Regions from separate parts of the Halomonas sp. ATBC28 genome, predicted to be linked through region 4. Evidence: predicted binding sites of a transcription regulator. Region 4 holds the regulator's gene; each other region holds the start of a gene.

Region 1 (7,656 bases), on a different contig from region 4:
AATCAAGGCTACGATACTCAAACCATTGCCGCACTGGTGGTGGGTGGAGTAACCGGGCTTGTGGTGCTGTTGGCAGCCATAGTGTGCTTGGCACTTGCGCGGAGTTGGCAAGCTGGGTTGTACAACCCAGGTGGCTTTCGCGAAGAGTTTCACGCACTGCGCTTGACCCCTAAAGAGCTAGCCGTGCTGGTCGTCATTGGGGTGATAGGTATGCTGCTAGGCGCTCATGCGCTGGCGATGCTTGGTTGGATTCCGCTGTTGGTAGCTGGCGTTGCGTTAGTGCACGGGTTTATTGGAATAAAGGGGATGAACGGGCTGTGGCTGGTAGCATTTTATGTGCTACTGATCACGACCTGGCCCACGATTCTCATTGTGCTGCTGTTGGGGCTGATTGATACATTCGCGAACGTTCGCGCACGCCTTGCCCGCAGCAACTGACAAGAGGTTTACGAGATGGAAGTCATTCTGCTCGACAACATTGGTAAGCTGGGCGGCCTGGGTGACAAGGTCACCGTGAAGCCTGGTTATGGTCGTAACTACTTGGTGCCTTACGGCTTAGCCGTACCGGCCACCAAAGACAACATCGAAGCGTTTGAAGCACAGCGTGCTGAGCTCGAAGCGCAAGCCGCTGAGCGTAAGGCAGAAGCCGAAGCGCGCGCTGAGCAGCTAAACGACATCGAACTGTCTTTGGTTTCCAAAGCAGGCGATGAAGGCAAGCTGTTTGGTTCTATTGGTCCGCGTGACCTGGCCGACGCGATTTCCTCTGCTGGCATCGATATTGCCAAAAGCGAAGTCCGCATGCCAAATGGCCCAATTCGTCAAACTGGCGAATACGACATCACTCTTCACTTGCACGCTGAAGTGGATGCCGTTGTACGCGTAGTGGTAGTTGCAGAGTAATTGAGCGAGTAGTTAAGTTAGTAACGACGTAAAGTCGTTACTAACGGCAGCTAATACAGCTGCCTCAAAAGGCGCGGGGTTTCTCCCGCGCCTTTTGTTTTTCCGGGTATCCGCTAGTTCTGGATATTCGCTATTTTTTGGGCGTTGCCAAAACTATCCAGCCCATCCCCCGCTGGGTATTTTAAGACAACGCCTTGATCATGTTGGTAGTCGCACCGCATGCGGCTAAGATAAGCATCTTCACCGGCTACGCAGTAGTGTTTAAAGGAGCTCGCTATGCAGGACCAGCCTTCTGCTGATACAGAAACGGCAGCGCTAAAACTGCCGCCGCATTCATTAGAGGCGGAGCAGTCGGTACTAGGCGGGCTCATGCTAGACAACCAGGCCTGGGATAACGTTTCAGAGCGGTTGGTCGCTGATGACTTCTACCGCTATGAGCACCGTTTGGTGTTCAACGTGATGATTCATCTGGCTGAAGCCGGTCAGCCGCTGGATGTGGTGACGCTTTCTGAAGCGCTGGAAGCGCGTGATCACTTGGATACCGTAGGCGGCCTGGCGTTTTTGGCAGAGCTTGCTCGTAACACGCCCTCTGCCAGTAATATTCGCGCCTATGCTGATATCGTGCGTGAGCGGGCAACGCTGCGCAAGCTGATCCGTGCGGCTAATCAAATTGCCGATAGTGCCTTTACTCCCCAGGGGCGCCCGGCTGATGAATTGCTTAACGAAGCCGAGCGGTTAGTGTTCCAGATTGCCGAGGAGCGCCCCAAAACGGGCGGCCCCATTGGCATGAGCGATCTATTGACCAAGGCGGTGGATCGTATTGATGAGCTGTTTAATCTGAAAGGTGAAATGACCGGGCTTTCCACTGGTTTTCGTGATCTGGATGAAATGACCACCGGGTTGCAGCCATCCGATATGGTGGTCATCGCCGGTCGACCCTCGATGGGTAAAACGACCTTCGCTATGAACCTGGTTGAACATGCGGTGATTTCCAGCGACAAGCCAGTCATGGTGTTCTCCATGGAGATGCCCGCAGAGTCGCTCATGCTGAGGATGCTGTCTTCCCTGGGCCGAATCGATCAAACCCGTGTGCGTACCGGGCAACTGGAGGACGAGGATTGGCCGCGTTTAACCTCAGCGGTTAATCTGCTCAAAGACAAACAGCTGTTTATCGACGACACCGCGGCCTTGTCGCCTAACGAAATGCGCTCAAGGTTGCGCCGTGTGGTGCGTGAACATGGCAATATCGCACTGGTCATGATCGATTATCTTCAGTTGATGCAGATCCCTGGCTTTAGCGAAAACCGCACCGGTGAGATTTCCGAGATTTCGCGCTCCTTGAAGGGGTTGGCGAAAGAGTTTAACTGCCCTGTGGTAGCTCTTTCTCAGTTGAACCGCTCCTTGGAGCAGCGCCCCAACAAACGCCCGGTTATGTCGGATCTGAGGGAATCTGGTGCGATCGAGCAGGATGCCGACGTCATTGCCTTCGTTTATCGCGATGAGGTCTATAATCCAGATAATCCCGACAATCAGGGGATTGCTGAGTTAATTATCGGTAAGCAGCGTAATGGTCCTATTGGCACGGTGCATATGGCCTTTATCGGCAAATATACCCGCTTTGAGGATTTGGCCCCGGATAGTTACGGCCAAGCGTTCGGCGACTAAGTTAATGATGACTGGTTTGTGATGACAGGCTAGTGATAAGTAGCTTGAGGATGGGGGGCGAGTTCGTATAATGCCTCACCCACGATATGTAAAAACGGGAGCAGCAAATGGCAGGTGGATTTCGGCGCGGTAACCGGCAGCGTCTTCCTAAGTTAGAAGGTCGCGGTGAGCTAGAGGCGATAGAGCGCGAAGGCCCTTTTAAAGAGTGGCTAGGTATGCCGGATCTTTATCGCTACCATTTAGTGGTCGCAGGCGAGAAGTATAGTTACCAGACTGAAGATGGTGAGCTGCCTGTGACGGTGGGAGATAAGGTCGTGTTCCGCTACAAAGAGACTAAAGGCGGCAACTGGATTGACCGCAATTCGCTTGGCAAAGCGATCGACCCCTCTGAATATCAATGATCGATTGATATCTTGACCTGCCGGTCAGGAACTCTCCTGCGATATTGACCTCCTAGCTATTAATGTCTAGTTATTGCTTATTGTCATTACATTGCAATGACAGGGCAATAGAAGTGTCATGGGGCGCAGTCATGCTGTGCCCTGATGACATAACGTATGAAATAGCCAAATAATAGGAGGGAACCATGGAACTTAAGGATCTTAAGCAATTTGTCGCCAATCACGACAATTTTGAAATTCGCGTGATTACCCATTCGGGCAGCCGTTTTTATCAGATTGAGCTGGAAGACGTTGAAGGCGAGCGCCATATGCTGACGCAGCGTACCAAGCCGATGCTGTTTCGCTCGCTGGATGATGCCTATATGGATCTCAAGCGCGCCGGGATTCATCGCGCTTACCTGGTACAGCATGTGCCCCACGATGAAGTGATAGGCCGCGACGCGCACTATAGTGAGCCGCTCACATCGCGTATGCCGCTTGTTTTTTAACGCTGCTCTCACCCATCAACGTTTAGCCTGACGCTTTTCCCACCACTGCCCAAGCCGAATTCGGCGACGGGCAAAAAATCGGTAACCGGCATTCATTATGCCGTGTACTCCCGGTAAGCACGAAAACCTCACCAGCCGCCGATAGCCCAACACTGCATAGAGGGCACGGCTGGCATCCATGCCGATGTACCATCTCCCTTGACTATCACGTAGGTGCAACTGGCCCATCATGGCGTTAAATTCTTGCCCATACGCCTGAGCGTTAAAATCACGGGCCTGGATATCTACCAACGCGATGTGTTCCCGATGGCGATGCTTTTCCAGCCACGCGACTTCCTGTTGGCAAAAGGGGCAGTGACCATCGTGAAATAGCATAACTGGCGGTGCAGCATGTAGTGGCGTGTAGCGGCTCATGGTGACTCCTGGTTGGTATTGGCCGAATAACCTGCTGTGTGGCAGGGCTGCCCGTAGTCAGGCGATGTTTCCAATTGATCCAAAAAGTGCTCAGCCTGTTGGCGGATAGCCTCGCGCTTCTCATCGGCCATGCGGTTGAGGGAGCCGTAAATCAGCTTCATACGAGGGTTCTTACTCAGGCGCTCAGCGTTGGTTTCGAGAAAGTGCCAGTAAAGGCTGTTGAAAGGGCAGGCTTTTGGCCCCGTGACCTGCTTGGGTGAGTAACGGCAGTGCTGACAATGGTCGGACATTTTGTCGATATACTTGCCCGACGCACAGTAGGGCTTCGAGCCCATTAAGCCGCCGTCGGCATGGAGCACCATCCCCAGCGTATTAGGCAACTCTACCCACTCACTGGCATCGGCATAAACCGCCAAGTACCAGTCGCATAGCGCCTCAGGTTTAACTCCGCATAGTAAGGCGAAATTGCCTGTCACCATCAGTCGTTGAATATGGTGGGCGTAGCTATTGTCGATGGTCATCTGAATAGCGCGCTGTAGGCAGCGCATATCGGTATCCGCGTCCCAGTAAAACGCGGGCAGATCGCGCTCAAAACCTAATTGATTAGCGCTTTTGTAGCTAGGCATCTGTGTCCAGTAGAGCCCTCGCACGTACTCGCGCCAGCCAAGTATCTGGCGGATAAACCCTTCGACGGCGTTGATCGGCACATCTCCGTCATAGTAGCGCTGCTCGGCGGCTTCGCAGACTTCATGGGGCGACAGCAGGCCGATGTTCATCGCGGCTGAGAGCCGCGAGTGATATAGATAGGGCGCTGAATCGCTAATCGCATCCTGATAGCGGCCAAAATCAGCCAGTCCATGGTCTATAAAATGCTTTAGATCCACTAATGCCTGCCGCCGTGTCACCGGAAGGTTAAAGTTCGCCAATGTGCCCATATGATCGCTAAAGTGGCGCTCGGCATCAGCCAGAGCGGCTTTTGTCAGTGCATCCTGGCGATGTTGAGGTAGCTCAGGGAAATCCAGTGCGGCTTTGATAGGCTGGCGATTGTCGTGGTCAAAATTCCATTTGCCGCCAACGGGTTCGTCGCCCTCCATCAAGTACCCGGTGCGCTTGCGCTGTTCCCGGTAAAAGTACTCAAGGCGTAGCTGTTTGCGGCCGCTTGCCCATTGGCTAAAGTCATCGGGTGTAGTGAAAAAGCGCTCGTCCTCAAGAAGTCGCCACGGAATCGTTGCGTTTTCGCGCTGCTGCATCTTCTCCCAAAGCCGCCATTCGCCAGGTCGGGCAACGCGTATCTCATCGCAGCCATACTGTTGTGCGATGCGTTCAGCTTCTTCAATAAGGGAGTGGCAGTTATCTGCATCATCCAGCGCGCTGTAGTGCACTTGAAAGCCTTTTTCGCGCAGTGCCTGGGCAAAGTGACGCATGGCAGCCAAAAAGAGGCCAATTTTATGGATATGATGGGGAACATAGCGCGCTTCCTCGGCAACTTCGCACAGGGCAACCACGGCATTGGCGGGCGCGTCTTGCAGCGTTGTGAGTGAAAACGAGAGCTGGTCGCCGAGCACTAAAAGCAAAGGCTTGGACATAAGTTGGCCTGTAGTTATACAAATAATGCCGATAGTATAACTTTATACCGCCACTTTGCCGAAAAGTGATAAGATTTAATTAATTGATAGATGTACTGAGCACCATCGTTATTTTTCAGGAGCATGAGTAATGACCGAGAATGTCGTCAAGGATCAGCCGGGCGAGGGACGTCTGGCCCATGCACCCAGCGAGCATCCGCCGGTAGCGCGCGCCAAGGTGGGTGTTGTGCTGGCAAACCTGGGAACCCCGGATGCCACCGACTACTGGTCAATGCGTCGTTACCTTAATGAGTTTCTTTCTGATAAGCGTGTGGTCGACTATGCCGGTTGGAAATGGCAGCCGTTGCTACAGCTGATTATTTTGACCAAGCGTCCGTTCTCATCGGGCAAGGCCTACCGGGGAATCTGGAATAACGAGAAAAACGAAAGCCCGCTGCTAACAACGACGCGCGCCCAGACCGAGAAGATGACCGCACGGTTAAAGGCGCTTTATGGTGACGATGTCGAGGTCGATTTCTGCATGCGCTACGGTAATCCCTCGACGGAAAGCGTGCTGACGCGATTAAAAGAGAAGGGCTGCGAGCGAATCGTGTTTTTTCCGCTATACCCTCAGTACGGTTCGCCCACCACGGCGACGGCGAATGATCAGGCGTTTCGCACCCTGATGAAGATGAAGTGGCAGCCTTATATACGTACGGTGCCCGCTTATTTTGAACATCCTGCCTACGTTCAGGCGTTGGCCAACTCGGTACAAGAAGCCTACGACGGTTTCTCGACCCGGCCGACCAAGCTGGTGGCCAGCTACCATGGCGTTCCCGAGCGCTACCTGATGGAGGGTGATCCTTACCACTGTCAGTGCCAGAAAACGACGCGCCTGCTCCGTGAGAAGCTTGGTTTTAGCAAAGAGGAAGTGGATACCGCTTTCCAGTCGCAGTTTGGCCCTGAAAAATGGGTCGGCCCACAAACCGTTAAGCATGTGGCAGAACTCGCCGAGCAGGGGCATAAGCACATTGCGATTATGTCGCCTGCCTTCTCTTCCGACTGTGTTGAAACCTTGGAAGAGATCGAAGAGGAGATTCGCGATAGCTTTATGGAAGCGGGTGGCGAAACGTTCAGCTATATACCTTGCCTGAATGATCGCGATGACCATATTGAGGCACTGTTAGCAGTCATCAACAATGAATTAGCAGGATGGCTATCGGCCCCAAACCCTAGCGTTTAGCTAGCTACTCGTCATAACTGAAAGCTAATAGCAGCCGCCCTGCGAAATTAATCGCTGTGCGGCTGTTTGCGTTTAAGCGTTTGACTGGTCAGTCAAAACTGCCTGTTATATGGTGTACAACTTTAGAATCACTATTATTCAACGCTGGCATATTATTGGTAAGGTAAGGTGTCTAACCGCTAGCGGCTGTCTTGGTGGTGAGCCTTTCGTTTTTCAGGAGGTTTCGCTTGATACAATTTGCCGTTTTAATGGGGTTCGTACTGGCGGCGCTATCGCCAATGTTAAACCACTGGTTCGGCCAGCGTGCCAGCCTAGTATTGGCTCTATTTCCTGCCGGATTGGCGGCGTGGTTGGCACTTCAAGCCCCTGAGGTCATTGAGAACGGTAGCCTGCTTTTAGAGTGGCAGTGGGTGCCTTCTCTGGGAATCAGCCTTACCTTCCTGTTGGACGGTCTATCGTTACTCTTTGGGTTATTGATTACCGTTATGGGGGCCTGCGTGCTGGTATATGCCGGCGGCTACCTTAAAGATCACCCTGATCTTGCCCGATTTCACATCGCCTTGGTCGCCTTCATGGTGTCGATGCTGGGGCTGGTACTAGCTGACGGCCTATTAACGCTATTCGTTTTTTGGGAATTGACCAGCATTACCTCCTATTTGCTGATTGGTTTTAACCACGCTGATATCAATGCACGTAAATCAGCGCGGCAGGGCTTATTCGTTACCGTGGCGGGTGGGTTAGCATTAATGGCTGGGCTGGTGCTGCTAGGGATTGCCAGCGGTAGCTGGTCGCTGGCGGAGATTCTCGATCAGGAGGCTGACCTGCGTGAACATGCACTCTACACGCCTATGCTGATCTGTTTGCTACTGGGTGCCTTCACCAAATCGGCGCAGTTTCCGTTTCACTTTTGGTTACCCAACGCCATGGCCGCGCCGACTCCGGTTTCGGCTTACCTGCACTCGGCCACCATGGTGAAAGCG
Region 2 (7,656 bases), on a different contig from region 4:
AGCAGCAGGTCATTACCTACGCTGGGGTCACTGTCGTAGCCCAAGTGGGTAAGGGCAATAATCTTGTTAACGCCCTGCTCTTCAAAGCTTGCCACCATGGCTTCAGCCGCTTGGCGATAATCGCTGATGGTGACGTGGCCAGGGCTGGAAATCGTCTCACTGTCCTGAGTGCTTAACCCAAAGATGCCGATTGGCTCGCCGTTATGCTCAACGATCATGCCGTCATAAAGCGTCCCAGCCTGCGGCTCAGCGCTGACTGAATCACCCAACATGTCAGCAAACTCCGGGCCTGCGGAGAAGTCCAGATTCGCCCCTAAAATAGGAAACTCGGCGCCTGCGAAAAACGCCGCTAGCGCTTGGTGCCCCTGTTCCGGGTCACCCAAATCGAACTCATGGTTGCCGGGCACAAAGGCGTCGTAGCCCATTAAATTCATAAATTCGAGGGCATCCTGGCCTTGAAACTCTGTGAAGTAGAGCGTGCCTGTAAAGATATCACCGGCATCCAGCAGCAACCCTTCGCCAAAGCGCTCCTGCGCCTCATTCAGCGTGGTAATTAGATAGGGGTACTGATCGGTACGCCCATGTAGATCGTTGGTGTGAAATAGCGTCAGGGTGTAGTTATCAGCAAAGGCAGGAGGAACGGTGGCAAATAGCGCTGTCCCTAGCGCCAAGCCATAGCGGTGAAAACGCATTTAAATGACTCCTTTCATAACAGTGTTCAGACACTTTAGCAGCAAAGATAGCCTACCAGCGACATTTCGTCTCCATGGTAAAAGTATTGCCTTACCCCCCTCTCCCTAAATTTATATTGAGAGGAATAACTCACCGAGAAGAAGAGCGCCTCTTTGAAGTCAGGTAAGTAAAGCATAAAATATAAAAACGCTAAAAACCGGTGTGAAATTATCCACACCGGTAAAGATCGAAACATGCGAGCTAACTAAAAGCTAAAGAACTAATGCAAAAAACTAATGCAACACTACCGCTAACATCACTCTATGAATTAGAAGTGATAGCGAGCGCCTAATGCGTAGTACATATCTTCTTCGAAGTCATTAACAGCATCCAGGTTACGATCGTTCAGCTCAAGGAACATATCGAAATTGCTAGACAGCTTGTACATTGACCCTAGCGCCCAAGCGTTACGCTCATCGCTAGCGCCGTCTACGTCGATGTTGTAGTAATCGGCGAAGAACTTCCAGGAATCGATGGCGTACGTAGCACCAACGCCGATTTTATCGAAACCACCACCGTTAACATCGTCATCACCGCGGGTTTCATAACCTACACGAGCAGCGAAAGCATCTGTAACAGCAAACTCGCCCGTAGCGCCATAACGCACTTCACCGTTACCGCCACCACGTACCGTATCTTCCACATAGCCAAGCGCTAAACGAGCTGGGCCTGTTTCGTAGACAACACCACCCTGAGTGGCGATAACGGATCCTTCGGAAGTCTGCTCGGCTTCAGTCAAACCACGCTCAGAGAAGTGCTTGGCAGAAATAACCGCCTGAAAACCACTCATTTTAGGCGTTTTATAGCCAATAGAGTCGCCGCGTGCCTGGGTACCACCACCCGCAAACTCGTAGCCGCGCTCAACGTAAACATCGAACGGCGTCATCACGTAGTTATCGTAGAAACTGTTGTAGTTCCCGGCCATAAAGGTACCGAACTGCTGGCTTTCCAGGCCTAGGTAGCTGTTACGTACCTCATCGAAACCAGAGGATGTATTACGCTCATCACCCGTAAAACGCCACTCTACACGGGCGAATGCACGCAGGTCAGAGGAAATCTGGTGGCCAGCGGTAATCCGTAAACGCGAGCCGAAATTACGGAACTCTTCGCCGTTATCAACACCGTTGTCAACACCACCGCCTTCAAGACCCATAGCGATGCGACCATAGATTTCGAGATCGGTACCGTCTTGGTCATAAACGGTTGCTGCTTGTGCTGCAGAGGCTGCCAATAAACCGCTAACGGCTAGGGCCAGTGTCGTTTTTTTAAACATGATCGTTCCCATTGAAGTAGTTAATGCTTGCGCTTGCGAAGGCACAATGAAGGACGAATAACGCCTCAACACAGGGAACCTTAAAGGAGTTATGTTTCATTAATCTTAAAGTTTTATTTTTTGGGAACTTATTTTTTTATGCGCTATTAAATAAAACTGCCATCCAAATTTAACATTGAACTGATATTAGAACAGATGGCTGTAGCACTTTGTCTACTAGCCTATTTATTTAAGCGTGTCATCACTTATTCACCTGTTTGTCTCGGCAGTGTCATTCACCCCACCCACACTGAACGAAAACGTGATAAAGGGATGAATCGCTCATGCGGCTCTGCATCGTTAGTGAGACATGGTCACCGGACATCAATGGCGTTGCCCATACACTGAGCCGGTTAAGCTATGAACTTAACCGGCAAGGAGTGCCGGTGGATGTGATCCGCCCTCGGCCACGATCTGCGGGTAATGCAACCGGTATTAACCGCGAGCTACAGGTGCAGCGCCTTGCCCTACCTGGCTACACCGATGTGCAGGTAGGGCTGGTTAGGCCCGTTACACTGCGCCGCTTTTGGCGCCAACATCGCCCCGATATCATCTATGTAGCGACCCAAGGCCCTCTCGGCTGGGCGGCACGCCAAGCGGCACGGCAACTCAATATCCCCCTGGTAGCGGGCTGGCACACCAACTTTGACCACTACTGTGAAGATTATGGCGTCAATTGGCTGGCCTCGACCACACGCCGCTACCTGCGCTACTTCCATAACGGCTGTGATCTGACGTTAGTGCCTACTCATCAGCAGGCTAAAGCACTGCAGCGTCAAGGGATTCGGGGGGTTCATGTGCTGTCACGCGGGCTGGATGGCGAGCGCTTTTCACCTGCCCACCGTGACCCTTCATTACGCGAACGCTGGGGAGTTAGCGAGCATCAGCCGGTGGCCCTTTACGTTGGCCGACTAGCCGCAGAAAAAAATCTCACCTTGCTCCATGAAAGCCTTCAAGCCATGCGTGAGGTGCGGCCCGATATCGCCCAAGTGATCGTCGGCGATGGCCCCGCACGGGCACAATTGGAAAAGGCGCTGCCCGATGCCCACTTCACCGGCTTTGTGGGGCAGGGATCGCTTGCTCGCCACTATGCCAGCGCCGACCTGTTTATTTTCCCCTCGCTTTCAGAAACCTGGGGCAATGTGGTGGCGGAAGCCATGGCCAGCGGCTTAGCCGTGGTGGCCTATGATCATGCAGCCAGCGCTGAGCTCATTAGCAGCGGCCACAACGGTGTCACCGTACCCGCTGGCAATAGCACCGCTTTTCAACAGGCAGCAGTTGAGTTGTGCCAACACCCAGCTGACTACGCTCGTTTAGGCCGAGTAGCGCGTTTACGCGCCCTTGAGCAGAGTTGGACAGGTATTGCCGAGCAGTTTTTGCGTTACTTACACCAAGCCCAGGAGGCTCATCATGCGCCCGCGTCCGCTTGTCGTATTCGATCGTCTTGACCTGCTGGAGTGGCAGTTCTGCCAGCGCATTGCGCGGCTATCGATCTACCGCCCCTGGCGAATCACGCTTCAGGCCGCCAGCCGCTTAGGCGATTGGCCTATTTGGGTGCTGCTGATTCTCGCCCAGCCCTGGCTTCAACCCAATGGCGCCTGGCGCGTACTGCAGTACAGCGTTATCGCTCTATTTGCCGTGGCGGTTTATCGACTGGTGAAAACTCGCTTATGCCGTGAGCGACCCTTCATTACCTATAGTGAAGGCATCGAGTGCTGTGAACCTGCCCGCGACCGTTACAGTTTTCCCAGCGGCCACACCATGCACGCGGTGATGTTTAGCGTCTTGGTCGCCGCCCACACGCCCTGGCTACTACCGGTGGTATTGCCATTAACGCTTCTAATAGCGGTCTCACGGGTAGGCTTAGGGCTGCACTATGTCAGCGATGTACTGGCAGGGGCAGCGATGGGCTACGCTTTTGCCTTGGCCAGCCTGTATTGGATGGGGTAAAGCGCGTCCTGTCCCCCCCAATGGACAACCCTTTGATGGACAGCCGCGTGATAGACACCAGCGCAAAAACGCCCGCATAAGCGGGCGTTTTACTTTCAAGGCAGATAGTTAAACGTCGGGCGGCATGTCATCGCGTTCATCAATACTGGCCGTAAACGATGTCTTAAACATCATATACACGCCCACGCCTGAAAACCCTAAGAACAAAACAAACATGCATAACATCAATGCCATCGCCATAATCTTGTCCCTGATCGTGCGCGGTCGTTACGTTGACGTTTTCTAACCGCTGCATTTTGGTTTCATCGAAGGATAGACCAAAATCACACTTTTTTCTGTACAAAAGCTGTGCAAAAACCAGAGCCTTATAGAAAGTACTTATCTATCAAATGATTATTTAAATCACACATGCGAAAAAACCACCTCACTTGCATGAGATGGTTGATTCGCATCGGTCCGCTCCCTGGTTTGATGAACAGCGCCTCCTTACGCTGCAACCAGTGAGTGGGCTAATTGTCCCTTAAACATCCTGTTCGTTTTTCGGCTTCCTGCCTTCCATTTTGCTGTTAGCCCACTCACTCAGTTACTGGTGAAAAATGTTAACTCGACTAGCGTTAAGTGACTGAATTTAAAAATGACTTACTTTATTCATTTGCGAGTATTTACTTGGTTTCTTGCTGGATTCTACTTAGTAACTGCAGGCAATGAGCCAAACCATGCCAATAACGAATATAAACATTAAAAAACAACTACTTAAAACAATAAAAAGTGAATGACAAAGCACTCTCCACCTCTATTTTTCATGTATAGAAGTGGCACATGCGACATAAACATACGGTTTCGAGGCACACTGCTATGCTTCCTTGTGTTTAAACGTATTGAAAACCGTAGCGTATCGTCACGACAGAGGGTATTTTTGCTTTCTACTCCTTTCACTAGCGGTATGCCTTCGAAGGAGGCTTTTATGAAACGCACTATCGCCCTCGGCTTCGTGATGGTGGTGACCCTGATGCTGGTCAGTGGCTGTAATACCATTCGCGGTGCGGGTGAAGACCTTCAACAGGGTGGCGAAGCTATCCAGCGTGCAGCGAGCTAACCGTTATGATGACCGTTTATCTATCCCATGGCCTTGAGAGCGGGCCAGGCGCACTGAAAACCCAGGCAATGAAAGGTGTTGCGCAAAAGCTGGATGACTGTGAGCCGGTGGTCATGGATTATCGAGGCATAGCAGAACCACAGCAGCGCCTTGAATACCTTCTGAGAGTATTAGCCGAGCGCGGAGATGATCCTGCCCAGTGTGTACTGGCAGGCTCCAGCTTGGGGGGTTGGCTAAGCGCGGCGGTTAGCGCTCAGCAGCCGGTGTTGGGCTGCTTTCTGCTGGCGCCTGCATTGGGACTTGCCGACTATCCGGAAACGTCACCGGTTATTCAGGCGCAGCACAGCCATATTATTCATGGCTGGCGGGATGATGTGGTTGCCCCTGAACCGGTGATCGAACGTGCTCGTCTTCAGCGCCTATCGCTGCGGATGGTTGACGACGATCACCGCCTGCACGCGAGCCTGGAGACTATTTTATGTGATTTTGAGCGCTTCTTATGCCAGTGCGCCACGCCTAATCACTACGATTAGCAAGGCTAGTTAAAGCAAACATTCGACACGAGCACTTCAATCCTATACAAATAGTGTACAAGAGACATTGATAGCGAGGAGATTGCTCATGTTAGGTATGTTTAAGCGTGACCCCAAAAAGAAGCTTCAACAAGAGTATGAGCGCAAACTACAAGCCGCCATGGAGGCTTCACGCAATGGCGATATGCGTGCCAATGCCACACTTACTGAAGAAGCAGAAGCGTTACTTGCCGAAATCAGGCGCATTGAAGCGACACAATAACTGCCATAGACAACGCTGTTGCTGCCCAGCGTCACTTCGGCAGCCTACTCAAGCCCAGGGTAGTGGTGGCAGGATGAGCAGCCACTCACCAGCAGCGACTGCACTTTGCCCAACCCCACCACCCTAGCCGATGCGGTATATATACTCGCTGGCGACTAGGAGCCTGTCTGGCTTGACCGATCATCGCGAGAAGCACGAATTTTGAGCCAAATTTATCGATCGATTGAGGCGAATAGCGTGCTATTTAACGAAATCGATCGAATAAAGTTGGCCAAAATACCGGGACTCGCAGTAGATCAGTGTTAAGCCAGACAGGCTCCTAACGTTTACTCGTCAGCGAGTGCCGGTAGCAGTGTTTTCAGTTTACGCGTGAGCGTATTGCGCCCCCAGCCCAGCAGCTCGGCGGCTTCACCTTTGCGCCCGCCGGTATGTTTTAGCGCTGTCTCAATCAGAATCCGCTCAAAATCGGGCACCGCTTCTTCCAGTAGATGGGTATGGCCTTCGGCCAGGGCATGATCCGCCCAGTCACGAAACGCCGTGCGCCAATCGCCGTGGGCGCTGCTTTCAGAAGCGCTGGGTGAACGCAGCTCCGGCGGTAGATCTTCAACCAGAATCTCACGCCCTGATGCCATCACGGTGAGCCAACGGCAGATATTTTCTAACTGCCGCACGTTGCCGGGCCACGGCAAACGCGTTAGGTGGGCTTCCGCTTCGCTGGTCAGCACCTTGATATCGGTCGTCAGCTCTTTCGCCGCTTCAGCTAAAAAGTGCCGCGTTAAACGAGGGATATCTTCGCGGCGCTCGGCAAGCTTGGGCAGGTGAATACGGATCACGTTCAGGCGGTGGAACAAATCCTCCCGGAAGCGGCCGTCATCCACCAACACTTCTAGGTTTTGGTGGGTGGCAGCAATAATGCGCACATCCACTTTGACCGGCGTATGCCCGCCAACGCGATAGAACTCTCCATCGGCCAGCACGCGCAGTAGCCGCGTTTGGGTTTCAGCGGGCATATCGCCTATTTCGTCTAAAAATAGCGTACCGCCGTTGGCTTGCTCAAACCGCCCCTGGCGCTGCTGGGTCGCCCCGGTAAAAGCCCCCTTCTCGTGACCAAACAGCTCAGACTCAATCAAATCACGGGGAATCGCCGCCATATTGAGGGCAATAAACGGCTTGCCCGCACGAGGGCTATGCTGATGGAGTGCCTGGGCAACGCGCTCTTTGCCGGTTCCCGACTCACCATTAATCAACACTGTGATGTGGGAGTGCGAGAGGCGACCAATGGCACGGAACACCTCCTGCATGGCGGGCGCTTCACCGATAATTTCGGCGTTCAAGCCTTCCGGCACGGTCACCGGACGCTGGCGTTCACGGGCGTGAGCCACGGCGCGACGTACCAGCGCCAGGGCCTCGTCAACATCGAACGGCTTGGGCAGGTATTCAAATGCCCCGCCCTGATACGAGGCCACGGCGCTGTCCAGGTCGGAGTGCGCGGTCATCACGATCACCGGCAGGTCAGGATGCGCTTCGCGTACCCGGGACATTAGATCCAGCCCGTCGATACCTGGCATACGAATATCGGTAACCAGCACGTCGGGTGGGTTTTCCAACAAACGTGTCAGGGCAACGTCGGCGCGCTCGATACACTCAACGTCAAGGTCGGGTTGCGCCAAGGCGCGCTCCAACACCCAGCGGATAGCGCGGTCATCATCGACAATGACCACCCGCGCAACATCATTACGTGCAGCCTCAGTCATGACGCTTCTCCGGTGAA
Region 3 (7,656 bases), on a different contig from region 4:
AGGCGGCTCGTTACCCAACGATGTGTTTGCCGAAACCCTGGGCTTACCCACGCTATGGGTTCCACACTCCTACCCCTCCTGCTCCCAGCACGCGCCTGACGAACACCTATTGGGGAGCATCGCTTCAGAGGCACTGATCTTAATGGCGGGGCTATTCTGGGATTTGAGTGACCAAGGATCAGACATCATGAGAGAGAAAGCCTTATGCAAGACGAACTAACCCAACAGGTTTGCGCGTGGCTGGAAGGCCAGCAGCAGGCGATGCAAGATTGCCTTGAGGCGCTGGTCAATATCGATTCCAACAGCTACGACAAAGCAGGCACGGATGCGGTTGCCGATCAGATTACTCAATGGCTTGAACAAGATGGCATCACCATCATACGCCACCAGCGCCCTGAGTCAGGCGATATTTTAGAAGCACAACTGGGAGGAACTGGCCAAGGCCATGTGCTCTTAATGGGCCATCGCGATACGGTTTTTCCTACCGGCACCGTGGCTAGCCGAGGTTATACCCAGCAAGACAACGTCGGCTTTGGCCCTGGCGTTGCCGATATGAAAAGCGGCCTGGTCATGAACTGCTTTGTACTGCGCGCATTAAGCCGCCTGCCCAACTGCCCATTGCCCGTTCGCGCCCTGTTTACCGCTGATGAGGAGATTGGCTCGCCAGATGGGCGGGCGTTCATCGAAGCCACCGCCCAGGGGGCACGTGCCGTCTTGAACGTCGAGCCAGGGCGGGTCAGCGGCAATGTGGTCACTGGTCGCAAAGGAGGTGCTGGTTTTTTGATCAACGTCACCGGCAAAGCCGCCCACTCCGGCGTGAGCCATGCCGATGGCGCCAGCGCCATCGAAACACTCGCCCGCAAGATCATCAAGCTGCATGCGTTGACCGATTACGAGGCAGGTATCACCACCAATGTGGGCACCATCACCGGTGGTGTATCACGCAATACCGTCGCGCCTTTCGCGTCGGCACAGTTGGACACTCGTTTTGTTACCACCGCCCAGCGTGATCAGCTGTATAAAGCCATTGAGGCGATTATCGCGGAATCCGACGTTCCCGACACTCTTGCGACCATAGAACAAACCTCTGAATTTTATCCTCTCGAAGCACGTATGAGCAGCGCGCTGTTTGAGCTTTATCAGGTTCAGGCTAAGGCGATCGGGTTTGCTGTTGACGGCGAATTCACTGGCGGCTGTTCTGATGCGGGCTGGACGGCCAGCCTGGGCATTCCCACTCTGTGCGGTCTTGGCCCTGTCGGCGCAAAAATGCACACTGACGAAGAGTACTGTTTGCTGGACACACTGGTGCCGCGCACTCAGGCACTCGCTTCTACGTTATTGAATTTGCACGATGTATCCTTTGCTTCGGCACGTTAAATTGGCAATGTAACTGCTAGCCAACTACCTTGAGTAAGCAACGCTGCTACAGCGTTTCCATGGATTCGGAAGGAGATCAACATGCGCTATTCAACTATACGTTTCTCAACACCGCTTACCGCTATTGCCGCCTCGCTGCTGCTCGCCACCTCAGCGGCACAAGCCAATGAAACGCTTGATGTCGAGATGCATAAAGTCAGCACCGAGGGTAATGAAGAGTCAATCGGTACCGTATCCCTTGAACATACGGATCACGGCTTACTGCTGACACCTTCATTGACGGGCCTTGAGCCTGGGGTCTACGGTTTTCATGTTCACCAGAACGCCAGCTGTGATCCCGCCGAGAATGACAGTGGCGAGATGACTGCAGCACTGTCGGCTGGCGGACACTATGACCCTGAAGAAACCGGCACTCACCAAGGCCCCTATGGAGAAGGTCATTTAGGCGATCTACCGGTGCTAACCGTTAATGAAGATGGCGAAGCCAATCTCCCCGTCTTGGCGCCGCGCTTGAGCATGGAAGATATGCCTGGCCGCAGCTTGATGATTCACGAAGGCGGCGACACCTACAAAGATGAACCCCACCTGGGCGGCGGCGGCACCCGAATGGCTTGCGGCGTCGTAGAGTCTTAAGCTTTACCGTTGTTGTTAATCGACAAAATGGGCAGCCTCTCGGCTGTCCTTTTTTTTGCTTACGGCCCACTAAAGTCTAGCTGTGATTTTATAGTGGTTATCTGTACATTCAGCTCTGCTAAAGAAGTGCCTGCTTGCATGCTCTCCGACATGCTCGCCCATCCCCCTCACTGCTCTAGGTACCTTAGATGATCACCTTTATCGTATCGATCCTGCTGCTGATAGCGGGCTACTTTACCTATGGGAAATTCGTTGAGCGTGTGTTTGTAACTGACCGCAAGCGTCAGACGCCCGCTTTCAGCATGCGCGACAACATCGACTATGTGCCGATGAACACTACGCGCAATTCACTCATTCAGTTATTAAACATTGCCGGTGTCGGCCCTATTTTTGGCCCGATTCTCGGCGCGCTGTATGGGCCAGTGGCGTTTGTGTGGATTGTGATTGGCTGTATCTTTGCCGGTGCTGTTCACGATTACCTGACCGGCATGATCTCGATCCGCAACCACGGCGCTCACCTGCCGCAACTGGCCGGCAAGTTCCTGGGTAAAGCGATGAAGCATGTGGTCAATGGTTTCGCGATTCTGCTGCTGCTTTTAGTCGGTACGGTATTCGTCACCTCGCCTGCGGCGCTGCTGGCCAATATGACCTCGCTGTCGTTAACGCTGATCATCGTCGCTATCTTTATTTATTACTTGATCGCCACCCTGCTGCCGATTGATAAGGTCATTGGCCGTATCTACCCCTATTTTGGCGCCCTGCTGCTGTTCAGCGCGGCGGGTATCGGTATCGGCTTGATCATCACGGGCGCTCCGATCCCTGAGCTCTCGTTTCAGAACATGCACCCTGACGCCGCACCGATTTTCCCGCTGCTGTTTTTAACCATCTCCTGCGGCGCGCTTTCAGGTTTTCACGCCACCCAAACGCCGATTATTTCGCGCACCACCCAAAACGAAACCAATGGTCGCAAAATTTTCTACGGCATGATGATCACCGAAGGCATTATCGCAATGATATGGGCGGCCGCCGCCATGAGCCTGTTCTATGGCGACCAGTCGCTTTCCGATGTGCTGGCAGCCGGTGGCCCTGCTGCGGTGGTAAGCGAAGTTTCTACCACCATGCTCGGCGCTATAGGCGGCACCCTGGCCGTGCTCGGCGTTATTGTGCTGCCGATCACCTCGGGCGATACCGCCTTTCGCAGCGCACGGATGATCATCGCCGACTACATCAAGATCGATCAAAAGCCGATTATGAAGCGCGTCATGGTCGCTCTACCGCTGTTTGTGGTGTCTTACGCGCTAACCCATATGGACTTCACACTGCTATGGCGCTACTTCTCCTGGGCGAACCAGACCACCGCCGTGATCGCGCTGTGGGTAGGCACCATGTACTTGGTGCTGTCGCGTAAGCCTCACTGGATCACCTCGATCCCAGCCACCTTCATGACCATGGCCACGTTTACCTACTTAGCCTACGCGCCGATCGGTTTTGGTCTACCGCTGCAGCTAAGCTATGTGGTCGCGGCGCTAGGTACGCTCCTTTGCATCGCGCTGTTTATGAAGCGTGTCCGTCGTCTAAGCCGGGCAACTTTTGCCGTTGATGAGCCGGCGGTACCGAGCCAGTTTGTGGACAGCGGTGAGGCGATTGCCGCTAAATAGTTAGGCGCTCCATAACGTTACCGCCACACTTTCTTCACAGGACGCTCTTCACAAGACACTCTCCACACAAGAGTCACGCCACAAAAAAGGGCACACATCAGCCACATAACCGTGTTTGATGCGTGCCCTCGCTTTTTCTCCTATCTCTTTTATCCTACCTTTTCTCCCCTACTCCTCATGTTTATCGCTTCCATGCTGCTGCGGTATAGACGAATACAGGCAGGGACTACTCTAGCGGTATCGACCAGAAGTAGGTCTCGCCGGAACTATCGTCCACACCGTCGTTGTCGCTGACCAGCCAGGCGTTGCCATTATCGTTGATCGCCATTCCTTCAATCTTGTCCACCACAAAGCCGTTGTAGCTGGCCAGGTCGGGAATCAGGTCGCGCACTAGCTGTTTCTCGACCACCGGCAGCTCACCGCCCAGCGGGGCGGGTTCCAGGCCGTCCAGGGCAACGCGGGTCACTTGCTTAACCTTCGCCTCGGCGCCGATCTGGTTGTCGCGCTCGATCAAATAAAGCCAATCGCCATGGGCGGTGATTTCGGAGAGGCCAATCCAACCCTGTTCCACGTTATCCAGCGGGTAATGAACAGCGGCCCACTCGCCACTGTCGATATCAAAACGCAGCAGCTTGACCATGCCCTCGGGGTCATCCTGCCAAGGGCGCTGCACCGCCAGCCACAGTTGATCATCAATGCGCGTGACGCCTTCTAATCCCCACTTCAATGCCTGTTGAGCGAGCGCCTCGGGCAGTGCAATTCCTTGGATAATCTCGCCGTCGGAACCCACATGATAAAGGGTGTTGGCAAGGCCTTTGTCGTTACCTTCGGAAGCGACCCAGAAGCCACCTTCACCATCGGTGGTAATGCCTTCCATATCCAGCCCTAGCGCAGGCTCACCGTTGCGGGTCACGTCCAGTGCTGCCGTAATCCGCGCCGGGGAGGCTGAGGGGTCGATGGTAAAGATGCGCGGCTGGGCGCTGTAGAAGCTGTCGTTGACCGCGTAGAGCATGTCATCAGCGGCGACCAAACCGGAAAGTGCGCCCCAGCCGATCAGTTCATCAGCGCCCGCCGAGGTCAGGGTGGGATAGACCGCTGGCGCATCCTGGTATTGATAAATCATGACATGGGCGCGGGGGCCGCCGTCTTCGCCCAGATCTCCTTCATTGGCGGTGGCTAACAGGCCACGGCTGGGAATCGCCACGGCGCCTTCGGGAGACAGGCCCGAGGGCAGTAGCTGGGTGAGCTGCGGTTCGGCCAGGTTGCTAACGTCATAAACGCCCACCAGCGAGCCGCGCTCGGAAAGCAGGAAGACATAGGGCGTACCTTCGAACACCGCAAACTCCATCCCCTCCGGCTCGCTGCCTTTGGCATCCGAACGCTTATCGGGGTAGTGACCCGCTTCAATCACCGCGCGCTCGAATGAAGTACCTGACTCGTATACCACCTCGCCACGCTTGTTGAAGATCGTCCAGCCGCGCGCGCCGCCATCCATATCGCCTTCGTTGGCAATAGCGAAGTGGTCGTTGTCGATCCACTGCAGCGCATCCGGCTCGCGCAGACGCTCGGCTTGCTGCTCGTTGAAGATCAGTGCACCGTCATCGCTGGCGTCAATGCCGTCCAGGTCGACAGTCCCGGCGCTGAAATCCGCCACCACCTTACCGGCGTAGTCGAGCACCACCAGGTGGTTGTTCTCCTGCACGGTCACGACGGTCTCACCCAGGGTGTTGATATCGACAAACTCCGGCTCGGGATCCTCGGGGGCGATCTCGGCGAGCCCGGTTACGTCGGCGTAGAGCAGGCTGTCACAGTTAACCAGCCCTTCCGCATTGATCTTCACCAGTGCCACGGAACCGCCGGGCATCTGCGGTACACGTCCATCGCCCGCCTCTTCGTCGCGTTCGTTCTCAATGGCGACAGCGACAAAGCGCCCATCGGGGGCCGCAGCGGAAGCTACACTATCGGGCTGTCCGTCCAGCGGGCAGGAGGCGAGTATCTCGCCACTGGCTAAATCGACCGTGCGCAGCTCCCCGGAAGGTTCGCTGTAGGAAACCGATGTATTCACTCCGACATAGGCCATATTGCCGAGCACCGATACGGCCGTAGGCTCGCCGTCCATAACGATATTACCCAGCGGTTGCGGATTAGCCGGGTCGCTGATATCGATGCGCCCAATCACGCCCAGCGGGCTATCGGTATACACCAGCGTCATGCCATCACCGGAAGCAGCAATGATTTCAGGCGCGGTCTCGCGTGTACGATCCTCGCCCTCGGCCATGTTATCGGGAACCGCGAAACTGGCGATGCGGTTGAAATGTTGATCTGCCGCGCCTGCCGCTTGCGTGGCGGCCAGCACAGCAGCCAGCGCCAACAGGGTTGGTCTGCGTTTGAGTATCATGATGGAGTTAATCCCTTGCCTAAGCTTAAGAAACGACTGATTAAGTTATTAAACTTGCTATGTCCGATTAACCATCCAACATCATAACGATGTCAGGCTTATGACACTCACTGGCTAAGTTAGCGCCGTTGGCTATCGGCACACCTCAGCGCGAAATCCAAGTTGCCGCAAAAATGTTAGATGGGTAAGTAGTGAAGGAACGCATAGGGGAAAAGGGAAGCAGGAAAATCGATAGGTTAAAGGAGACCTTAGAACGAAAGCAGCCAGTCAGTTAGCCCTGACTGGCTGCTTTTTAGCTAGTTTTGGTTGCTAGCTTACTTCTATACATACGCGACATACGCGCGATAGCGTTTTACTCGTCGCCTGCCATCTGCATTTGGCGTTGCATGTAATTCTGAATACCCACCTTGTCGATCAAACCAAGTTCCGTTTCGATGTGATCGATATGGTCTTCTTCGTCGGCGAGCAGATCGCGGAGCATGTCGCGGGTAACGTAATCTTTAACGCTTTCACAATAGGTGATGGCTTCGATGTAGTCGTTGCGGCCATCGTGCTCAATTTTTAGATCGCTTTCGAGCATTTCTTTGACGTTTTCGCCAATGTGCAGCTTGCCCAGGTCTTGCAGGTTGGGAATACCTTCCAGGAATAGGATACGCTCGATGATCTTGTCAGCGTGCTGCATCTCTTCGATGGACTCATCGTATTCCCACTTGGCGAGTGCTTTTAGGCCCCAGTCTTTGTACATCTTGGCGTGCAAAAAGTACTGATTGATCGCAACCAGTTCGTTGCCGAGCGCCTTATTGAGATGCTCAATAACTTTCGTATCACCTTTCATGACGTCACCTTTTCTACTGTAATGCTGATGTTTAATCTAGTTTAGACAATACGATCAAGCAGTTACGTTTGGAGAAGAGTATAGGCGCAAATAGCTATACCCCCAGCGTTTCTGAGAGTATAGATAAGATGATTAAAAGTTCAAGCAAATCAGTTATTTGCTAAAGATAACCCTAACAATAGTGATTCGCGTCACACGGCGTAGGCAAGGCCCATATCGGCTTCTTGACGTGCTTCCTGAACGGCATCGCGGGTAATTGATTTAGCGTAGCACGCGCACTTACCGCACTGCGTTGCGCAGCCGGTTGCCTCGCGTACTTCTCGCCAGCTGCGCGCTCCGTCGCTAACGTGCTGGCGAATCTGATGATCGGTTACTCCCTTGCACACGCAAACGTACATGGCGACACCTCATAAAAATCATGAGATGAATGTAAATGATTCGCATACATCTTATCAAGTAGAAATGACTGCTTTTTGCTATCCATTCGTCTTAATAAGCAAGAGCAGCAAAATAACGTACTGGCGTAAAAGCACTTTTTGCCCCATACCAGCTGAAATTATTTTTTCGGCAAAACCACCGTTTGCGTGTTGGAAGCAATATCCGGCCAGCTACGCCGCTGTTTATCGAACAGCACCCATAAGTAGCCCAAACCAAACGCCAGCAGCGAGAGCCACGCCACCGCGCAGCGGATGAGGCATTGCTTCAAGTTCAGTGAATCCCCGTCTACCGTTTGCACCCGTAATCGCCATGCCTGC
Region 4 (7,656 bases):
CCCCTGGAATGCCCCGATGTTCACCTGTGCCTGGCAGTTAGCCCCTGCCATTGCGGCGGGCAATGGTGTGGTGCTAAAGCCTTCCGAACTGACGCCCTTTTCATCGGTGGTGATTGCCAAGCTACTTGAAAGCGGCGGACTTCCTAAAGGGCTGATCAATATCGTCAACGGGCTGGGCAAGTCGACCGGCGCAGCGCTGACCGACCACCCTGCCATCAGCAAACTGGTGTTCGTGGGCTCTCCCCAGAGTGGTCGCATGATTGCTGAAGCGGGCGCGAGGAGGTTGGTGCCCAGCGTGTTAGAGCTGGGGGGCAAATCCGCCAATATTGTGTTTGCCGATGCCAAGCTGGATGAAGCTGTCGCGGGTGCCCAGGCGGCCATTTTTGCCGCCGCCGGCCAGAGCTGTGTGGCGGGCTCGCGGCTGTTGATCGAGCGCCCGGTGTTTGAGCAAGTCACCAGCCGTTTGGCGCGGGCGGCGGAACAGATTTCGGTGGGCCTGCCTAACGATGAAGCGACCCGCATGGGGCCTTTGCAGAATCACCGCCAATTTGAGCAGGTCACACGCATGATCGACGCGGCGGTAGCCGCTGGCGCAACGTTGTTAACGGGCGGTAAACGGCCAGAGGGATTACCTACCGAGGCTCAGGGCTACTTTATCGCCCCTACCGTGCTGGTCGATGTCACGCCGGATATGGAGATTGCTCAACAAGAAGTGTTCGGTCCGGTGCTGGTGGCCATGGCCTTTGACAATGAAAATCAGGCCATTCAGCTCGCCAACGAGACCCGCTTTGGCTTGGCTGGCGCCGTTTGGAGCCAGGACGTAGCGCGAGCGCATCGCGTAGCTGGGCAACTGCGTGCTGGTACGGTATGGATCAATAGCTATAAGGCGATCAGCGTGATGTCACCGTTTGGTGGCTTTGGCGATAGCGGCTTCGGTCGCTCCAGCGGCTTGGATGGCCTGCGCGAATATACGGTGCCGCAAAGCGTCTGGGTGGAAACAGCCCCTGAAGCCAGTGTGGCGTTCGGTTACGGCAGTGGTGTTGGTTGATCGCTTACCGAGCCTGGGGCGCGAAACGCCTGCATCCAGCGCTGCAGGTGGCGTAGCAGCAGAATGCTGGCCTTGGGCTGTTGGCGGCCTACCCGCGTGACCATGTGGGCCTGGGAGCGCTGAAAAAGCGGATTATCTACCGGGCGCGCCACTAACGTGCCGAGCTCTAAATCGTGGGCGACGGCAAAGGCGGGTAGCAGTGTAATCCCCATACCGCTGCGCACATATTGGGCCAGAATCACCATTGAGTTGGTATTCATCGCCATGCGCGGGGCTATACGCGACTGCTGAAAGGCTTGGTCAACCATTTGACGCACCCCATGGGTAGTGTCCCACATGGCCATGGGCTGGTCGCTAAGCTGGGTAAGCGTGAGCGGCGCCGTTTGGCTGGTTAACGGGTGGTCGGGCGGCAGAATGGCCATGAGTGGCTGAGGAGTAGATGACCAGAAACGCAGCTGGGGATGGGTACGCTCATGGAACATCAAGCCGATATGACTGTGATCGCCGACAACAGCGTCAATAATGCCCGAGGTGCCTGCGGTATGGATATCGAGCTGAATGCCCGCATAGCGTTGGGTAAATTCATGCAGTGGGGAGGCTACTAGGTCACTGACAAACCCTTCTCCGACGGTAAGCGATATCTTGCCGGTTTCCATGCGTTGGTAGGATTCAAGTGACGCAATAAACCCTTCATCAAGGGCGCCGCGGCGCTCGCAGTACTCAAGCAGCATTTCGCCTACCGGAGTAGGCGAAATGCCGTCGCGCTGACGCTCCATAAGCGTCGCTCCCAAGGCTTCTTCCAGCAAAGCAATTTGCCGGCTTACCGCCGAGGGAGCAATATCCAAGCGCGCCGCTGCGCGGCGCACGGAGCCAGACTCAAGGGTAACGCGAAAGTAAACGAGGCGTTGATGAGGTATGTCCATCGATAGCTTTTATACCTCTACCTTGTTCAGCCTAAATTTATTTAATCTAAGCCGTTACCCTATGCCAATCGTAAACCGCTACAAATACTTGAGTAGTTTTTGCAGCTTATTCATATCGGCGGAATCACCCACTAAGCGCACGTCGCCGTTTATCATGCCGTCGAGAAAGGCCTGCTGTGTTGGCTTTTTGAGCACTTTCAAGGCGGTATTCTGATCACGGAAGCGTAGCTCAAGATCTAAGTCCACAGGCAGCCCTTTGCCGGTACTGATACTTTTCGGTGTCATCCGGTAGTGGCGGGCAATACTTAGATCTTCCGTGGCAATCCCCCAGTCCAGGCCGCGCATGCGTTCTAACTGTTCACGAAAGCGCGGCTTGCGGCGCAGGGCACGTTTGAGCAGTACGCCCAGTAGCCACAGCGTCAGCTTGAGCTTCATTAAGAAACGGCGTCCTTAAGTCCTTTGCCTGGCTTAAAGGCAACGTTTTTGCTGGCCGGAATCTGCAGCGGGGCACCGGTTTGCGGATTTTTGCCGGTACGTGCTGCGCGCTCACGTACCGTGAAGGTACCAAAACCAATCAAAGCGACATCTTCGCCCTTAGCAACGCTGTTGGTGATCTCATCCAGAATAACGTTCAGCACTTGGCCAGCTTTATCTTTGGATAGGTCGGCACTTTCAGCGATGGCTGCAGCGAGTTCAGGTTTGCGCATAAGGAATCTCCCCTTTTTAAAAGAAATCAAACATCAAACAAATGCATGTTGTTGGGTGCGTAGCCGATTAGGTTAGCTTCTCTAGCCTAGTCGTGAACGCGACGAAAATCAGCCTAGCAGTGCAGGTGCTGCTCTGGAAAGCTCCACTTTCCTTCTCACGCAGCCGCCTGTCAACGCAAAACCAATCAAACGACCGTCTTTATTTTCAGCCAAGGCACTGATATCACCGCCTTCGCCTTCAATTCGCCAGTGCTCAGGCGTGTTCGTTGGCGGGTAGGCCACCACTGGTAGCAGCGGCGTTTTAACCACTACCGGCCAAGCACCGAAGCTAACCGGCGTAGGCGCGCCTGAAAGGGTTGCCGCCAGCGCCTTAACGCTGGCTTGTAGTGGCTGCACGTACATGGCATTAACACCGTCTACGCAGGCTGCATCGCCTAGGGCGTGGATATTGGAGTGCGATGTACGCAACTGGCGGTCAACGACTATACCGCCAGGTGATACGTTTAAACCAGCCGATTCGGCAAGTGCTGTGCGAGGTGCAAGGCCGGTTGCCATCAACACGAGATCGGCGCTGACAGCGTCGCCGTTATCCAGACGTAATACGATATCTTCGCCGCTTTCGGCCGCTATCGAATCAATCGAACGTGCAAGGTGAAGATGGATACCTGCTTCGCTAAAGGCATCGCCTAGGGCGTTCCCTAAGGGCGGTGGCAGCAAGCGAGGAAGTAGGGTTCCTTCTGGGGCAATGAGGCTGACACGATGGCCGCCAGCGTGGAGGTCGTTGGCAAATTCACAGCCGACCAGCCCCGCGCCAACAATCGCCACCCGTGCAGGGCCCTGGCCTAGCGCCGTGTGAAAGCGGCGGTAGTCATCCAGGTCGTTAATGGTAAAGCAGTGTGGGGCTACGCTGGGTTCAATGCTGAAGGGCACCCGTGGTGCAGCGCCAGTGGCCAGTACCAGTGTGTCGTAGCCGAGCACCATGCCGCCTTCGAGCAGAATTGTTTGGTTATCCACATCCAGTGCGGTTACCTGGGTGTGGATAACCATTTGGGCATTTAGCTCTTCGCCCAGGTCAGTAGCGCTGCGCTGGGCTAATTGTTCGGGCACCAGGCCCTTGGCGAAGCCGGTGGAGAGCAATGGCTTGCTGTAATCATCGCCGCTGTCGGCGCTCACCAGCGTGATTGAGCGTTGGTCGCCCAATCGGCGCAACGCCCGGGCAAGGCCAACCCCTGCCATTCCAGTGCCAATAATCACCAGCGCAGCGTGCGAAGAGGTTTTCTGTGTTTGGGTGGCGGGCATGCAGACACCAAAAAAGTTGCTAAATAAGGTTGCGAAAAAAGAAGCGCTAAACCGAGTCGTTAAAAAAGTCGCTGAAACAAAAGCCTTTCAGTGCTCATGTTACACTAGCCAACCCGTTAATTGCCCTGGAGAACTCGGTGACGGCTGCTGCTTTTCGGCAAACTCCTCTATTTTCCCGCTGGCGCCCGATTGATGCGGCGCGCCCGGCGATGAGTGCTTCCTGGTGGCAGTGGGTTGCCTCCACCGACTCGTTAACCGCCCACTTAATGGTCGCAGGTGGCGAGAAGCCGTTTCGAGTACGACTGTTGCGCCAGGGGGTTGGTTGGCCGCGCCAGGATGAGGCTCAGGCGCTGGGCATTGGTGCCAAGCGTTACGCCTGGCTGCGGGAAGTGGCGCTGTGCTTAGATGGAACGCCATGGGTGGTGGCGCGCTCGGTCGCCCCGCTCTCTCAGGTAAAGGGCCAACGGCTAGAGTGCCTGGGCGAGCGCTCGCTAGGTAGTTGGCTATTTCGCCAGCCGGGTTTAGTGCGTGGGCCATTGGAAGTAACGACGCATTCCCCCCAGTTTGCTAGCGTCAACGGCATACAGGAAGGCTGTGCTTGGGGAAGGCGCTCTGTTTTTTATCACGGCTGTAAGCACGGCAGTCTGTCGTTATTAGTGCAAGAGTATTTTTTGGCGGCGATGGCGGATGATCTTGGCCTGCCTTCGCGCTAGGCTAGCGCCTGCATCTTATTCTTCGTGAGGTAAGCATGGATCGTTCACTGTTGCGGCCGAAGGGATGGGCTCGCGTGGCAGATTTTTTACAGCTGATGCGCTTGAATCGGCCGATAGGCACATGGCTTTTGATGTGGCCGACGCTGTGGGCATTATGGGTGGCTGCGGAAGGTGTACCAGGGCGAAATGTGCTGCTGATTTTTGTGGCCGGCGTTTATGTGATGCGCGCTGCGGGCTGCGTGGTCAATGACTATGCGGATCGCCACTTCGATGGGCATGTGAAACGCACAAAACAACGTCCGCTAGCGACGGGCCGTATCAGCGAAACCGAAGCTCAACTGCTGTTTATCGCCCTGGTGGCCGCTGCGTTTATTCTGGTATTACTGACCAACTGGTTTACGGTGCTGCTCTCGCTGGGCGGGGTGCTGCTGGCGATTATTTATCCGTTTATGAAGCGCTATACCCACTTTCCTCAGGTGGTGCTGGGCGCGGCTTTTTCCTGGGCAATTCCGATGGCTTTTGGCGCCGTGCTCGGCCACGTGCCGCTGGAAGCATGGCTGCTATTCTGCGCTAATGTGTGCTGGACAGTGGTCTACGATACCCAGTACGCCATGGTCGATCGCGACGACGATTTAAAAATTGGCATTAAATCGACGGCCGTGCTGTTTGGAAATGCGGATCGTTTGATTATCGGCTTACTCCAGCTAGCCACCCTGGGATTGCTGGCTTGGGTAGGCTGGTGGGTTGGTTTAGGTGGTTTCTTCTGGTTAGGGCTAGCGGCAATGGCAGCGACTTTTCTGCATCAGCAGCGCTTAATTCGCGACCAGGAGCGGGATGCCTGCTTCCAGGCGTTTCTCAATAATCACTGGTCGGGACTGCTGATTTTTGCCGGTATCGCGCTAAGTTGGTGGCCTGCGGCTGGCTGATCGAGGCGATTGTCATGTAATTGTCATCAAGTCATGGTGTTATCGTCACTGACATGTCATTGATCTGTTTATCTTTGAACTGTTTTTCTTTGAACTAGTTTCTTTGAATACCGTGAGGCTCTGGTATGACCGCCAAGACCGTTCTGATTGTCGATGATGAGGCGTCGATTCGCGAGATGATCGCGGTAGCGCTGGAAATGGCTGACTATCGCGTGCTCGAAGCGGATAACGCCCAGGATGCCCATGCCATGGTGGTCGACCACCAACCCGATTTACTGCTGCTGGACTGGATGATGCCCGGCACTAGCGGTATTGAGCTGGCGAGACGCCTAAAGCGTGAAGAAACCACCGCTGAAATCCCGATTATTATGCTCACCGCGAAAGGCGAAGAGGATAATAAAATTCAAGGGCTTGAAGCCGGTGCCGATGACTATATCACCAAGCCTTTTTCACCCCGGGAATTGGTGGCACGGCTAAAAGCGGTGCTGCGCCGTGCGACGCCACGTGGCGTTGAAGACCCGATTGAGATTAACGGCCTGCTGCTTGATCCGGTGAGCCACCGGGTAAGTGCCCACGGCAAAGCGCTGGAAATGGGCCCCACCGAGTACCGTTTGCTGCAGTTTTTTATGACTCACCAAGAGCGCGCTTACACACGTAGCCAGCTGCTTGACCAAGTGTGGGGCGGCAATGTTTACGTTGAAGAGCGCACGGTCGATGTGCATATCCGCCGCTTGCGTAAAGCGCTGGGCGACGTGCATCAAAACCTGATCCAAACGGTTCGGGGTACCGGTTACCGTTTCTCTGCACGGGTGTAAATGTGCGTTTATGGAGTCGTGAGCTGTGGCGAATAGCGTGGCTGGCCACGCTGGGCACTTGCTTGGGCTGGCTGTTGGGCTCGGCTGGGCTGGGGCTCGCAGCAGGGCTTGCGGGATGCCTGTTTTACCACTTACGACAGTTACGCGAACTCTATTTGTGGCTCACCCTCCACCCTAACGATGAACCGCCTGCCGCTCGCGGGATGTGGGGCGAGCTATTCGATCGTTTATACCGCTATCAAAAAAGTCAGCGCATCACCCAAAGCCGTCTGCGGGCTACTTTGGCACGTATTCAAGAGTCGTCTGAAGCAATGCGTGATAGCGTGGTCATGCTTGATCGCCACGGTGATTTGGAATGGTGGAACAGCGCCGCCACCGCCATGCTGGGGCTACAAACCGCCCATGATCGTGGTCAACACATTACCAACCTACTGCGCGACCCGGGCTTTATCAGCTATTTTAATTCGCGTAACTACAGTGAGCCGTTAACGCTCACCTCACCGATTGATGAACGGCGAATCCTGCAGTATCAAATTACCCTCTACGGTGACGACGAACGCTTAGTGATGGCTCGCGATATCACCCGCTTGCATCGTCTTGAGCAGATGCGGCGCGACTTTGTCGCCAACGTTTCCCATGAGTTACGTACGCCGCTGACCGTTCTCTCCGGCTATTTGGAAACCTACAGTGATATCTCCGACCAGCTTCCGCCGCGCTTGGGACGTAGTATTCAGCAAATGCAGGAACAGACCCAGCGGATGCAGAATCTGGTCAACGATTTATTGCTGCTCTCGCGTTTGGAAATTGACCAGGGCGGCCAAGATCATCATCCACTGCCACTCGAGCCTTTACTGCAAAGCGTTTGTGATGATGCGCTGGCCCTATCGCATCAACGTCATACCATTACCGTCGCCCTTGAGAGCGATGCCCGACTGTTAGGCAGTGAACAGGAGATTCGCAGCGCCGTCTCTAACCTTGCCTTTAATGCGGTTCGCTACACGCCTGCTGGCAGCCAAATCACCCTGCGCTGGAAAGCTAGCGCTACTGGTGGCGGCTATATCGATGTGGAAGATAACGGTGAAGGGATTGATCCCGTTCATATTCCCCGACTAACAGAACGCTTTTACCGTGTTGATAAGGGGCGCAGCACTGCGACTGGCGGCACAGGTTTAGGCTTGGCGATCGTTAAGCACGTGCTGTTGCGCCACGATGCGCAACTACAAAT

The links. The regulator PhoB, encoded in region 4, activates phosphate uptake and scavenging genes when phosphate is short. The targets are predictions, from matches to a motif close to TGTCATANNNNTGTCANA.
Region 1: E0L35_RS12995 (DUF6482 family protein) is a predicted target of PhoB. The motif match lies at 3,051-3,068, and genes of this name have one in related genera.
Region 2: E0L35_RS09855 (glycosyltransferase family 1 protein) is a predicted target of PhoB. The motif match lies at 2,163-2,180, and genes of this name have one in related genera.
Region 3: E0L35_RS12295 (esterase-like activity of phytase family protein) is a predicted target of PhoB. The motif match lies at 6,155-6,172, and genes of this name have one in related genera.

The regions. Positions count from the first base shown of each region.
Region 1 is NZ_VCQL01000010.1:52,545-60,200, forward strand. It holds gene E0L35_RS12975 (hypothetical protein) at 1-438, shown strand, start outside; gene rplI (50S ribosomal protein L9) at 454-900, shown strand; gene dnaB (replicative DNA helicase) at 1,177-2,565, shown strand; gene E0L35_RS12990 (hypothetical protein) at 2,673-2,966, shown strand; gene E0L35_RS12995 (DUF6482 family protein) at 3,152-3,454, shown strand; gene E0L35_RS13000 (DUF393 domain-containing protein) at 3,470-3,868, opposite strand; gene E0L35_RS13005 (cryptochrome/photolyase family protein) at 3,865-5,454, opposite strand; gene hemH (ferrochelatase) at 5,585-6,676, shown strand; gene E0L35_RS13015 (putative monovalent cation/H+ antiporter subunit A) at 6,907-7,656, shown strand, end outside.
Region 2 is NZ_VCQL01000007.1:120,293-127,948, reverse strand. It holds gene E0L35_RS09865 (5'-nucleotidase C-terminal domain-containing protein) at 1-692, opposite strand, end outside; gene E0L35_RS09860 (porin) at 1,001-2,005, opposite strand; gene E0L35_RS09855 (glycosyltransferase family 1 protein) at 2,329-3,492, shown strand; gene E0L35_RS09850 (phosphatase PAP2 family protein) at 3,455-3,994, shown strand; gene E0L35_RS09845 (entericidin A/B family lipoprotein) at 4,959-5,090, shown strand; gene E0L35_RS09840 (YqiA/YcfP family alpha/beta fold hydrolase) at 5,096-5,623, shown strand; gene E0L35_RS09835 (DUF6435 family protein) at 5,712-5,885, shown strand; gene ntrC (nitrogen regulation protein NR(I)) at 6,212-7,639, opposite strand; gene glnL (nitrogen regulation protein NR(II)) at 7,636-7,656, opposite strand, start outside.
Region 3 is NZ_VCQL01000009.1:136,213-143,868, reverse strand. It holds gene E0L35_RS12315 (M20 family metallopeptidase) at 1-220, shown strand, start outside; gene E0L35_RS12310 (M20 family metallopeptidase) at 205-1,377, shown strand; gene sodC (superoxide dismutase family protein) at 1,459-2,010, shown strand; gene E0L35_RS12300 (carbon starvation CstA family protein) at 2,199-3,668, shown strand; gene E0L35_RS12295 (esterase-like activity of phytase family protein) at 3,895-6,066, opposite strand; gene bfr (bacterioferritin) at 6,419-6,901, opposite strand; gene E0L35_RS12285 ((2Fe-2S)-binding protein) at 7,093-7,299, opposite strand; gene E0L35_RS12280 (RDD family protein) at 7,458-7,656, opposite strand, start outside.
Region 4 is NZ_VCQL01000014.1:1,192-8,847, reverse strand. It holds gene E0L35_RS16150 (aldehyde dehydrogenase family protein) at 1-1,048, shown strand, start outside; gene E0L35_RS16145 (LysR family transcriptional regulator) at 1,027-1,971, opposite strand; gene E0L35_RS16140 (hypothetical protein) at 2,050-2,406, opposite strand; gene E0L35_RS16135 (HU family DNA-binding protein) at 2,406-2,678, opposite strand; gene E0L35_RS16130 (FAD-dependent oxidoreductase) at 2,787-3,977, opposite strand; gene E0L35_RS16125 (chorismate lyase) at 4,115-4,690, shown strand; gene ubiA (4-hydroxybenzoate octaprenyltransferase) at 4,726-5,616, shown strand; gene phoB (phosphate regulon transcriptional regulator PhoB) at 5,742-6,431, shown strand; gene phoR (phosphate regulon sensor histidine kinase PhoR) at 6,434-7,656, shown strand, end outside.